DNA from 3 places in the Citrobacter sp. VF227 genome. Region 3 is predicted to be linked to each of the others. Evidence: predicted binding sites of a transcription regulator. Region 3 holds the regulator's gene; each other region holds the start of a gene.
What was found. Region 3 encodes PurR, which represses purine synthesis genes. Its sites were predicted from a motif close to CANGCAAACGTTTGCNTG; they were not measured.
Positions count from the first base shown of each region.

Region 1: a site for PurR is predicted at 2,441-2,458, ahead of glyA (serine hydroxymethyltransferase). Genes of this name have one in related genera too.
Region 2: a site for PurR is predicted at 1,250-1,267, ahead of pyrD (quinone-dependent dihydroorotate dehydrogenase). Genes of this name have one in related genera too.

Region 1 is NZ_JBRFVF010000012.1:58,158-62,552, reverse strand. It holds gene glrR (two-component system response regulator GlrR) at 1-562, shown strand, start outside; gene glnB (nitrogen regulatory protein P-II) at 623-961, shown strand; gene hmpA (NO-inducible flavohemoprotein) at 1,058-2,248, opposite strand; gene glyA (serine hydroxymethyltransferase) at 2,575-3,828, shown strand; gene hcaD (phenylpropionate dioxygenase ferredoxin reductase subunit) at 3,896-4,395, opposite strand, start outside.
Region 2 is NZ_JBRFVF010000002.1:180,170-184,564, reverse strand. It holds gene ACU8YC_RS08375 (sulfonate ABC transporter substrate-binding protein) at 1-541, opposite strand, end outside; gene ssuE (NADPH-dependent FMN reductase) at 534-1,109, opposite strand; gene pyrD (quinone-dependent dihydroorotate dehydrogenase) at 1,352-2,362, shown strand; gene zapC (cell division protein ZapC) at 2,528-3,070, shown strand; gene ACU8YC_RS08355 (YcbX family protein) at 3,067-4,173, opposite strand; gene rlmKL (bifunctional 23S rRNA (guanine(2069)-N(7))-methyltransferase RlmK/23S rRNA (guanine(2445)-N(2))-methyltransferase RlmL) at 4,272-4,395, shown strand, end outside.
Region 3 is NZ_JBRFVF010000001.1:243,511-247,905, forward strand. It holds gene punR (DNA-binding transcriptional activator PunR) at 26-958, shown strand; gene purR (HTH-type transcriptional repressor PurR) at 955-1,980, opposite strand; gene cydH (cytochrome bd-I accessory subunit CydH) at 2,278-2,367, shown strand; gene ACU8YC_RS01270 (MFS transporter) at 2,543-3,712, shown strand; gene sodB (superoxide dismutase [Fe]) at 3,752-4,333, opposite strand.

The sequences.
Region 1 (4,395 bases), on a different contig from region 3:
ACCGCTGGGAAGTAACCGCGATATCGACATTGATGTGAGGATCGTTTCCGCGACGCACCGCGATTTACCCAAAGCCATGGCGCGGGGAGAATTTCGCGAGGATTTGTACTATCGCCTCAACGTGGTGAGTCTGAAGATCCCGGCACTGGCCGAACGTACGGAAGATATTCCGCTGCTGGCAAACCATCTGCTACGCCAGTCTGCTGAACGACATAAACCGTTCGTGCGCGCCTTTTCAACCGATGCCATGAAGCGGTTAATGACCGCCAGTTGGCCGGGCAACGTGCGTCAGTTGGTCAACGTGATTGAACAGTGCGTCGCGTTGACCTCTTCCCCGGTGATCAGCGATGCGCTGGTGGAGCAGGCACTGGAAGGGGAGAACACCGCGCTGCCGACCTTTGTTGAGGCGCGTAATCAGTTTGAACTCAATTACCTGCGTAAGCTGCTGCAAATTACCAAGGGTAATGTGACCCATGCGGCGCGAATGGCTGGGCGCAACCGCACTGAGTTCTACAAGTTGCTTTCTCGCCATGAGTTAGATGCAAACGATTTCAAAGAATAGTTTTCCGGATTATGTTACGTTTATCCGATCAAAAGACAGGCGACCTTTTCAAGGAATAGCATGAAAAAGATTGATGCGATTATTAAACCCTTCAAGCTGGACGACGTCCGCGAAGCGCTGGCCGAAGTTGGCATTACCGGTATGACTGTAACAGAGGTCAAAGGCTTTGGCCGTCAGAAAGGCCATACCGAGCTGTACCGCGGCGCGGAATATATGGTGGATTTTCTGCCGAAAGTAAAAATTGAAATTGTGGTTACCGACGACATCGTAGATACCTGCGTCGACACCATTATTCGTACCGCCCAGACCGGCAAAATCGGTGACGGTAAGATTTTTGTCTTTGACGTGGCTCGCGTTATTCGTATTCGTACCGGTGAAGAAGACGACGCGGCAATCTAAGCCGCGCCGTGCTTGCCGAATGGCGGTGTAAACACCTTCTCAGGCCTACAATATCTCGTAGGCCTGAGAAGCGCAGCGCCATCAGGCATAACGTAATTACAGAACTTTATGTGGGCCGAAACATTCGTAATGAATGTTCTCGTTTTTTACGCCCAGACCAACCAGCTGCTTTGCGGCAAACTGCATAAAGCCAACCGGACCGCACAGATAAAACTGCATCGCCGGGTCGCTGATTGCGCCTTCCAGTTTATTCAGATCCATCAGACCTATACTATCAAACGCACCTTTCGCGCGATCAGCTTCGGTTGGCTCGCGATACCAGGTGTGTGCGCTAAAGCGCGGCAGCGTTTTGCCGAGTTCATTCACTTCATCGGCGAAGGCATGGACATCACCGTTTTCAGCCGCATGGAACCAGTTAACCTGCGCCGCATGGTTTGCTTTCACCAGCGTATCCAGCATCGCCAGCATTGGGGTCTGACCTACGCCTGCGGAAATCAGAGACACAGGGGTATTAGTCGCGACATCCATAAAGAAATCGCCCGCAGGTGCGGCTAAGTGAACAACGTCGCCAACATTCGCATGATTGTGCAGCCAGGTGGAAACCTGACCACCGTCTTCACGCTTAACGGCAATCCGATAGCCTTTGCCATCAGGTTTACGGGTCAGTGAGTACTGACGAATTTCCTGATGCGGGAAACCTTCCGGCTTCAGCCAGACGCCCAGGTATTGCCCCGGATGATATTCAGCTACCGCGCCACCGTCGACAGGCTCAAACTCAAAGCTGGTGATAAGCGCGCTTCGCGGCGTTTTTGCCACGATACGGAAAGGTCGAGTACCTTCCCAGCCGCCATTTTTATTGGCATTTTCGCTATAGATTTGCGCTTCACGGTTGATGAAAACGTTCGCCAGTACACCATACGCTTTACCCCACGCATCCAGGACTTCCTGGCCTGGGCTGAACATTTCGTCCAGCGTTGCCAGCAAATGACCACCCACGATGTTGTACTGCTCTGGTTTAATCTGGAAGCTGGTATGCTTCTGCGCGATTTTCTCAACCGCTGGCAACAGCGCCGCCAGGTTTTCGATATTGCTGGCATACGCGGCAATCGCGTTAAACAGCGCTTCGCGCTGATCGCCATTACGCTGGTTACTCATGTTGAAAATTTCTTTCAGCTCTGGGTTATGCGTAAACATGCGATCGTAGAAATGGGCGGTCAGCTTCGGACCTGTTTCAACCAGCAGGGGAATGGTGGCTTTAACTGTAGCGATGGTTTGTGCGTCAAGCATACGGTCTTCCTTTATCTGAGACTTTAATGATGTATGTCAAATACATCTTATAAAAAATACCCCTGCATTGTAAATGGTTCTTTGTAACTTTGCGTTGTAAAGGTTACATCGTGAAAAATCTGCATCACAAACCTGAAAAGAAATCCGTTGAAATTCAGCAGACCTTTGTTCTCCAAAGCCTTGCGTACCGTGAAGGTAATCGTTTGCGTAAAATCCTTTGTCAAGACCTGTTATCGAAGAATGATTCGGTTATACTGTTCGCCGTTGTCCTACGGACCGCCTTTTAAGGCCGAAAATTTTATTGTTAGCTGAGTCAGGAGATGCGGATGTTAAAGCGTGAAATGAACATTGCCGATTATGATGCCGAACTGTGGCAGGCTATGGAGCAGGAAAAAGTACGTCAGGAAGAGCACATCGAACTGATCGCCTCCGAAAACTATACCAGCCCGCGTGTTATGCAGGCGCAGGGTTCTCAGCTGACCAATAAATACGCTGAAGGTTATCCGGGCAAGCGCTACTACGGCGGTTGTGAGTACGTTGATATCGTTGAACAACTGGCTATCGATCGTGCAAAAGAGCTGTTTGGCGCTGACTACGCTAACGTGCAGCCGCACTCCGGTTCTCAGGCTAACTTCGCTGTTTACACCGCTCTGCTGCAACCGGGCGATACCGTTCTGGGTATGAACCTGGCACAAGGCGGCCACCTGACTCACGGCTCCCCGGTTAACTTCTCCGGCAAACTGTACAACATCATTCCTTACGGTATTGATGATTCCGGCAAAATTGACTACGAAGATATGGCGAAGCAGGCCAAAGAACACAAATCGAAGATGATCATCGGTGGTTTCTCTGCTTACTCTGGCGTGGTTGACTGGGCCAAAATGCGTGAAATCGCTGACAGCATCGGCGCATACCTGTTCGTTGACATGGCGCACGTTGCGGGTCTGATTGCCGCAGGCGTTTACCCGAACCCGGTTCCACACGCACACGTTGTCACCACCACCACCCACAAAACTCTGGCGGGTCCGCGCGGCGGCCTGATCCTGGCGAAAGGCGGTGATGAAGAGCTGTACAAAAAACTGAACTCTGCGGTGTTCCCAAGTGCGCAGGGTGGCCCGCTGATGCACGTGATCGCGGCGAAAGCCGTGGCGCTGAAAGAAGCAATGGAGCCTGAGTTCAAGGTTTACCAGCAGCAGGTTGCTAAAAACGCCAAAGCGATGGTGGAAGTGTTCCTGAACCGTGGTTACAAAGTGGTTTCTGGCGGTACTGAAAACCACCTGTTCCTGCTGGACCTGGTTGATAAAAACCTGACCGGTAAAGAAGCTGACGCTGCGCTGGGCCGTGCCAACATCACCGTCAACAAAAACAGCGTGCCGAACGATCCGAAGAGCCCGTTTGTGACTTCCGGTATCCGTATCGGTTCTCCGGCAATCACTCGCCGTGGCTTCAAAGAAGCGGAAGCGAAAGAACTGGCTGGCTGGATGTGTGACGTGCTGGACAATATCAATGACGAAGCCGTAATTGAGCGCGTCAAAGGTAAAGTTCTGGACATCTGCGCACGCTTCCCGGTTTACGCGTAAGCGTCAATAGTTAGCTGTGAAAAAGGCCGCGAATGCGGCCTTTTTTATGTTCGATATCAGGCAGCAGTTATAACGATTTCAGCGCCACGCCTTCATCACACAACGCTTCCTCGCTCAAGGCTCGCTCTGACTGAATAAGCTTACGCAGTACACGCACTTCGCGCCCGTTGTTGAGCGCGACTGCGCCAATTATCGCTCCATCGCGCAACTGGAGCCAGATTGCTTTCCCCCTTTCAGGGTTGCCACGACATAGCCATGTTTGCCCCTGCATTTCGCCAATAAACTGCAAATTATCGCGATATTGGTCGGTCCAGAACCAGCCCGGTGTCTTGTGGGGCAACGGCTGGTTGAGCATTGCGGCGGCTGCAATCTGTGCCTGATTATTGGCATTTTCCCAGCTTTCCACACGAACTAACGAACCATCGGGCAAGCGCATTATCGCCACATCACCGGCGGCGAAAATGTCCGGATCGGAGGTGGTGCAGGTGCTATCAACGATAATGCCGTTCGCCGTCTCCAGACCGGCGTCGCGGGCCAGCGCATCATTCGCCACGATACCGATGCCGT
Region 2 (4,395 bases), on a different contig from region 3:
TTCCTTGCTGGAAGGCCGCTCGCGCATCGGCGGGGGTCAGATAAGTCGGTTGAATATCGGTAAATTTCAGCCCGGCCTGTTGCAGCGCTCGGAGCAGTAAATTGTGGGCGCTTGACCCTTTCTGGAATGCGACTTTATGTCCTTTAAGCTGCGCGACGTTCTGAATCGGGCTATCTTTTGGCACCAGAATCACTTCAGCTTTCGGTTTGGGGGGCTCAACGCCCACGTACACCAGATCGGCTCCGGCAGCCTGGGCGAATATTGGTGGAATGTCACCCGTACTGCCGAGATCGATACTGCCGATATTCAAGGCTTCCAGCATTTGCGGCCCTGCCGGGAACTCAACCCACGAGATTTTGGTCTGTGGATAGCGCTTTTCCAACAATTGATGGCTTTTTGCCAGCACCATACTGACGCTTCCTTTCTGATAGCCGATACGCAGGGCATCGGGCGCAGACTCTGCGGCATACGCCAGCGTTGACAGTGACAGCAACCCGGCCAGTGCGAGCCATGATCTGTGGCGCTTGAGCAAATTAAGCATGGGCAGTACCCCGCAGTGTGTTCAGTTGGGGGCGTTGGATATCGCGACGATGCAATGCCAGCCAGAAGGTGGCGAGTGCACTGTCCAGGCGCTGCTGCAGGTTGGGCGTAAACTGCGGTTTATGCTGATAATCGATGACCTGTGAATCATCGGCAAATACGCCGTGCAGGATCTCCTGGGCTTTTAACGTACTTAGTACCGGTTTCAGCGCGTAATCGACGGCCAGTAAATGCGCCACGCTGCCACCGGTCGCCAGCGGCAACACCACTTTTCCTTCCAGCGCCCGCTCGGGAAGCAGATCGAGCAGCGTTTTCAGTACGCCAGAGTAAGCGGCTTTGTAGATCGGCGTGGCGACAATCAGCCCGTCAGCATCCTGCAATTGTTCGCTGAATGTCTTCAGCGTCGGACTATCAAAACGGGCACAGATGAGGTCTTCCGGGGCAAAGTTATGCAGGTTCCAGTGAAAGACTTCGACATCCTGACCATTGAGTTTTTCTCGGGCATATTCCAGTAACGCGCTGGAGCGAGAGGGAAAGCGTGGGCTTCCCGCCAGAGTAATGACGCGCATAATTTTAATCTCCGCTTATAACTAATTGTTTGCTTTTGTTTAACATTGATAACAATTTTTGCAGTCTGGCAGAGAGGCTCTGTTTATCGAAATGATTTATGCGGGATAGAAAAGTTGAAAAATGGATAAAATGAGTGAGACAGGAAAACGATTGCTATTTATTGCCGCAGGTCAATTCCCTTTTTGCTCACGATCGCACATAATACGCCCCCGGTTTGCACACCGGGAATCCAGGAGAGTTCATGTACTACCCCTTCGTTCGTAAAGCCCTTTTTCAGCTCGATCCAGAGCGCGCTCATGAATTGACATTCCAGCAATTACGTCGCATTACCGGCACGCCGCTTGAAGCGCTTGTCCGCCAGAAGGTACCTGCAAAACCGGTTACCTGTATGGGGCTGACGTTTAAAAATCCGCTCGGGCTTGCTGCCGGACTGGATAAAGACGGGGAGTGTATTGATGCGCTCGGCGCGATGGGATTCGGTTCCATTGAGATTGGTACCGTAACGCCGCGTCCTCAGCCGGGTAACGATAAACCGCGTCTGTTCCGTCTGGTTGATGCAGAAGGTTTGATCAACCGCATGGGGTTTAATAACCTGGGTGTTGATAACCTGGTTGAGAACGTTAAAAAATCGCATTTTGACGGTATTCTGGGGATTAATATTGGCAAGAATAAAGATACCCCGGTAGAGAATGGCAAAGATGACTATCTGATTTGTATGGAAAAAGTCTATGCTTATGCGGGTTATATCGCGATTAATATCTCTTCACCGAATACACCGGGATTACGTACGCTGCAATACGGTGAGGCGCTGGACGATCTCCTGACGGCAATTAAAAATAAGCAAAATGATCTTCAAGCGATCCACCATAAATATGTTCCGGTGGCGGTAAAGATCGCGCCGGATCTTTCTGTGGAAGAACTGATCCAGGTTGCTGACAGTTTAGTTCGGCATAATATTGATGGCGTAATTGCGACTAACACCACGCTCGATCGCTCTCTCGTTCAGGGAATGAAAAATTGCGATCAAATGGGGGGTCTTAGCGGGCGACCATTGCAATTAAAAAGTACAGAAATTATTCGCCAGTTGTCTCAGGAATTAAAAGGTCAACTGCCGATTATCGGAGTTGGTGGTATCGACTCGGTCATCGCCGCACGTGAGAAAATAGCTGCCGGTGCTTCACTGGTGCAGATTTATTCGGGCTTTATTTTTAAAGGTCCGCCGCTGATAAAAGAAATCGTCACCAATATCTGAATGCTACCTTAATCACAATCCAGGGCTTTATTTCTGGCCCTGGTTGTTTTATATTCCTTTACTGTTGCTTATTTAAACATTCTGAGCTTTTATTATTAAGGCAATAAGCGAAGCGGCAAAAGGATACTGTCGTAATGGCGATGATTAAGGAAAGGAGAGAAACTGATGCGAATTAAACCCGACGATAACTGGCGCTGGTATTATGATGAAGAGCACGATCGTATGATGCTCGATTTAGCCAATGGCATGTTATTCCGTTCGCGTTTTGCTCGTAAAATGCTCACTCCCGATGCATTTTCACCGTCGGGTTTTTGTGTTGATGACGCCGCGCTTTATTTTTCCTTTGAAGAAAAATGTCGCTATCTGGATTTAGCCAAAGAACAAAAAGCGGAACTGGTGCTCAATGCACTGGTGGCGATTCGTTATCTTAAACCACAAATGCCAAAAAGCTGGCACTTTGTCGCGCACGGTATTAACTGGTCGCCAACCGTGGGTGATGCCGCCTGTGTGGATTTAAGCGATACCGATGAACAGGTAAACCTGTTAGTGGTCGAGCCGGGTGAAAACGCCGCGCTTTGTCTGCTTGCACAACCTGGCGTGGTTATTGCTGGAAGAACCATGCAGCTTGGTGACGCGATTAAAATAATGAATGACAGACTGAAACCGCAGGTCGTTGTTGACAGTTTCAGCCTTGAGCAGGCGGTTTAACTCTCCAGCCTGATTGTCGTTTTCGGAACACAACTGCAGCACAGAATTGTCCCGTCATCTCCTATCGCTGATTTTTTCAGCGGGTTAACTTCGCCTTCTACCAGTCGAATTCGACAACATCCGCAAATCCCTGCCCGACATGAATAGGGAATCCGGATACCCTGATTTTCCAACTGTTCAAGCAATACCTGTTGATTATTGCCACGGAAGGTCTGCCCCTGCCAGTCAATCAGTACCGTGGCATCAGGCTGTTGTTCCTGTGCGGTATCATCTGACTCCGCCGCGCCGTATGCTCTGGCGGGGCCGGTTGCCAAAATTTCGACGTCATCGCCAACGCGAATCACGCCGCTGTTGCGCGCGATGAGATTCTGGCCGAAATCAACATCGCCGTTATCCACGGCCGTGCGGAAAGTTTGCAGCGTGGCGAGCGGCTCGCCAGACGGATGTTTCTGGCCTTTCTCTGGGCTGACGGTGGTGAATATGCAGCGGCTACAAGGTTTTGCCACATCAAAAATGACGTCGCCAATGCGAATCACTTTCCAGGTATCTTCTTCCCAGGCGCCAGCCCCTGAAATCACCAGATTAGGGCGAAACTGTTCCATTTTCACGCTTGCCGGGCAGCGTTGCTGCAGATCGCGCAGCGACGCTTCATTGGTCAGCAGGTAGGGATAACCGTCGGCGAAGGATAAAGGAACATCATCGTGGCGCTTCACCCTACGCGTCAATTGTGGGCCAACCCAGCGCAGCTGCACGTCACGGGAGAAAAAGCTGCTCAGCCATTGGTTGATAGCGGATGGCGCGATACGCGCGGTAAAATGGTTTCCCCACACTTCTGTCGGCGCATCCTGGGTGGCGAAATCGGCAAATCGCACCAGCGCGCTGCTGCCGTCTGGCGCCGTAAGATGCAGTCCATCGTGGAAAGGGGAAGGGGTAAAGCGGACCATTTGCGGGAACTGTCGGGCAGTAATGAACGTTCCGTCGGCTTCGGTAATCATAAATATACGGTCAAAGGCGAGGCCGCTGACGTCTGCCAGGGCGTGCGTGAGCCCAATTCCACGCATAGATTTAACCGGATGAATAAAAAGTCGGGTCAACGTTACCACTGTACAGCCCCTCGAGCGAAAATAAGCCTTCAACTTTATGACATACAGCCCATATTAGCTATAATGCGCAGCAATTTTATTGGAGTAAAAGTGACATTATGAATTCTCTGTTTGCCAGTACGGCCCGCGGGCTGGAAGAGCTGTTAAAAACTGAACTGGAAAACCTCGGCGCGCTGGAGTGCCAGGTCGTTCAGGGTGGGGTCCATTTTAAGGGCGACACGC
Region 3 (4,395 bases):
ATTTCAAATTTTTTGCAGGCAGAATATGTGGTCGGAATATTCACTTGAAGTGGTTGATGCGGTTGCGCGTAATGGCAGCTTTAGTTCGGCCGCGCAGGAGTTGCACCGTGTACCCTCAGCGGTAAGCTACACCGTACGTCAGCTGGAAGAGTGGCTGGCGGTGCCGCTTTTTGAGCGACGTCATCGGGATGTGGAGTTGACGCCTGCCGGTGCGTGGTTTCTCAAAGAAGGCCGCTCTGTTATCAAAAAAATGCAGATCACCCGCCAGCAATGTCAGCAAATTGCCAACGGCTGGCGCGGACAGCTGGCGATTGCGGTAGATAACATTGTTCGCCCGGATCGCACCCGACAGATGATCGTGGATTTCTATCGTCATTTTGATGATGTGGAACTGTTGGTTTTTCAGGAAGTGTTTAACGGCGTCTGGGATGCGCTGTCCGATGGTCGCGTTGAGCTGGCAATTGGCGCCACGCAGGCGATTCCGGTGGGGGGACGCTATACCTTTCGCGACATGGGAATGCTGAGCTGGAGTTGCGTGGTGGCCAGCCATCATCCGTTGGCGTCAATGCCTGGGCCGCTTAGCGACGACACGTTGCGCAACTGGCCGTCGCTGGTGCGTGAAGATACTTCCCGTACGCTGCCAAAACGCATTACCTGGCTGCTGGATAACCAAAAACGTGTCGTGGTGCCTGACTGGGAATCTTCCGCTACCTGCTTATCCGCAGGGTTGTGTGTTGGCATGGTACCGACGCATTTTGCCAAACCGTGGATCGATAGCGGCAAGTGGGTCGCGCTACAGCTGGAAAATCCATTTCCTGATGCCGCATGCTGTCTGACATGGCAACAGAACGATACGTCACCTGCATTGAGCTGGCTGTTGGACTATTTAGGGGATAGCGAAACGCTGAACAAAGAGTGGCTGCGGGAGCCAGATGAGGCTCCCGCACAACGGTCTTAACGACGGTAATCGCGGAACGGGCCGTCGGCAACGGAGCGACGCTCTACCAGACGCGGATGCACCTCGATAGATTGCGACTCTTCGCGTTTATTCACGATACGGTCTAACAGCATATTGAAGGCCGTTTCACCGAGCGAATCTTTAGGCTGGTGAATGGTCGTCAGAGCCGGCGTGAAGAAACGGGCGTTGCGCACGTTGTCGTAGCCGATAAGCGAGATATCCTGCGGTACCCGCAGTCCCATCTCATCAGCGGCGCACAGCGCACCCATCGCCATGATATCGCCACCACAGAAGACGGCGGTCGGACGATGCGGCTGTGACAGAATTTGCTGCATGGCGCGATAGCCGGATTCAGGCTCAAAATCCCCCTGGACAATCCAGTTGTCCGGTACTTTTATCAGCGCTTCTTCCATCGCTTTCATAAAGCCAGCCAGACGCCCGGCTCCGGTGTTACGTTCCATTGGGCCTGGGATCACGCCAATCTCACGATGACCGCGTTCGACCAGATACCGACCCGCCATGTAACCACCTTCGAAGGCATTATCAATGACGGTATCGGTAAAGTCGGCTTTGGCCTCGCCCCAGTCCATGACGACCATCGGGATATGGCGGTATTCTTCGAGCATCGAAAGCAGCGACTCCGGATACTCAGAGCACATCACCAGCAGACCATCAACGCGCTTTTGCGCCATCATCGACAGATAAGCCTGCTGTTTTTCAAGGCTGTTCCATGCGTTACCCAGAATCAGGGTATAGCCTTTCTGGAAACAGTTTTTCTCAACGGCTTCGATAATTTCAGCGAAATAGGCCGCTTCACTGCTGGTGGCCAGCAAGCCAATAGACTTGGTGTGATTCACCTTCAGGCTGCGCGCAACTGCGCTCGGAGAATAGTGCAGCTCTTTGATTGCCGCCCAGACAGCATTACGCGTTTCTTCCGCGACAAAGCGCGTCTTGTTAATCACGTGTGATACGGTTGTAGTGGAAACGTTTGCTCGCTTCGCTACATCTTTAATTGTTGCCATTACATCTCACTCCAGACCATATCCTAAGCTCCTGAGAATACTCCAGGTAAACGTTTGCCTTCACACACCCTTAGCGCAACGTAAGGGTTGCGGCACGCCGGGAAAACGACACGGAACGTCAGGAAGGGGTCAATGGCCGGTACGCTAATCAAGTAAGCGTGGAATTTTGTCTGATCTTAACGAAAAGGGGAAGAGTTAAAAGCAGTTATCAATATAAATCGTGAGAGATTTTTGCTTTCAAGTGTGTAAAAATGCGCAATATCACTTTTTGTGTGGGAATAAAAAGGAGAAAACTTGATGAGCACCGATCTGAAATTTTCGTTAGTGACTACCATTATTGTTCTGGGTTTGATCGTCGCGGGTGGCCTGACCGCAGCGCTGCATTAATTTCCTCGAGGGAGTTAGCTCTCCCTCACTCTTTCCGCTCGTCTATCTCTTCTATTGTTTGCGAATAAGCAAAAGTCTTTTGCAATTTTGTTAACTTTATTAATTTTGCGATCAATGTCATGCTTTTGACTCTTATTTTATGTCGCGCCACGGCTCGACGTTACGGAGTCGCAATATGAAACTCAATTATCCTTTACTGGCGCTGGCGATCGGAGCGTTTGGCATTGGCACCACCGAATTTTCGCCAATGGGATTATTGCCCGTCATAGCCAAAGGAGTGGATGTTTCGATTCCGGCCGCCGGCATGTTAATCAGCGCGTATGCGGTTGGCGTGATGGTGGGGGCTCCGCTGATGACATTATTATTGTCTCATCGTGCGCGACGTAATGCGTTGATTTTCCTGATGGCGATTTTCACGTTGGGTAATGTCCTCTCGGCGATTTCACCGGATTACTCCACGCTGATGTTATCACGCATTTTGACCAGTCTTAATCACGGGGCATTTTTCGGCCTTGGCTCTGTGGTTGCTGCAAGTGTGGTGCCCAAACATAAACAGGCCAGTGCCGTGGCAACCATGTTTATGGGGTTAACCATTGCCAATATTGGCGGCGTTCCGGCGGCGACCTGGCTTGGTGAAAGCATCGGCTGGCGCATGTCGTTCATGGCAACGGCAGGGCTCGGCGTTATCGCCATGGTCAGTCTGTTCTTCTCATTACCCAAAGGCGGGGCGGGAGAGCGTCCGGATGTCCGCAGCGAACTGGCGGTACTTATGCGTCCTCAGGTGCTGTCGGCTCTGCTGACGACCGTTCTGGGAGCAGGGGCGATGTTCACGCTTTATACCTACATCTCACCGGTGCTGCACACTATCACTCATGCCACACCAGCATTTGTGACCGGTATGCTGGTGCTGATTGGCGTGGGCTTCTCAATCGGTAACTATTTTGGCGGCAAGCTGGCTGACCGTTCAGTCAATGGTACGTTGAAAGGCTTTTTACTGCTGTTAATGGTTATTATGCTGGCCATTCCTTTCCTTGCGCGTAATGAGCCTGGCGCGGCGGTCAGTATGGTGGTCTGGGGTGCGGCGACATTTGCAGTGGTTCCACCGTTGCAGATGCGAGTGATGCGTGTTGCCAGCGAAGCGCCGGGTTTATCATCGTCAGTCAATATTGGCGCATTTAACCTGGGGAATGCACTGGGGGCCGCAGCCGGTGGGGCGGTGATATCCGGTGGACTGGGTTACAGTTTTGTGCCTGTGATGGGGGCGATTGTGGCAGGGCTTGCGCTGCTGCTGGTGTTCATTTCCGCAAGAAGACAGCCTGAAGAGGCTTGCACTACCGCGAATTAATGCAAAAACGCAGAAGGAAGCCCTTCTGCGTTATCTTTTTTATGCTGCGAAGTTCTTCGCAACAAACTCCCAATTCACCAGCGCCCAGAAATGTTCCAGGTAGCCAGGACGAGCATTGCGATAGTCGATGTAGTAGGCGTGTTCCCATACGTCAACGGTCATCAGTGGCGTCGCGTCGGTGGTCAGCGGCGTACCCGCGTTGGAGGTTGAAACGATAGCCAGTTTGCCATCCGTTCCTTTAACCAGCCAGGTCCAGCCAGAACCGAAGTTTTTGATAGCGGCATCGGTGAACTGTGCTTTGAAATCTGCAAAGCTGCCAAAGGAGGCTGCAATGGCTTCGGCCAGTTTACCAGTCGGTTCGCCACCTGCGTTCGGTGCCAGGCAGTTCCAGTAGAAAGTGTGGTTCCAGACCTGGGCTGCGTTATTGAATACACCACCTTCAGAGCTACGAACGATCTCTTCCAGTGATTTACCTTCAAACGCCGTGCCTTTGATCAGGTTATTCAGGTTAGTAACGTAAGTCTGGTGATGTTTGCCATAGTGGTATTCCAGCGTTTCAGCAGAAATGTGCGGGACCAGAGCATCTTTGGCATACGGTAATGCAGGTAATTCGAACGACATTGCTTCTCTCCTTATTATTTATATTGAGTACACACAATAGCCTCATTGTGAGTAAGGATAGG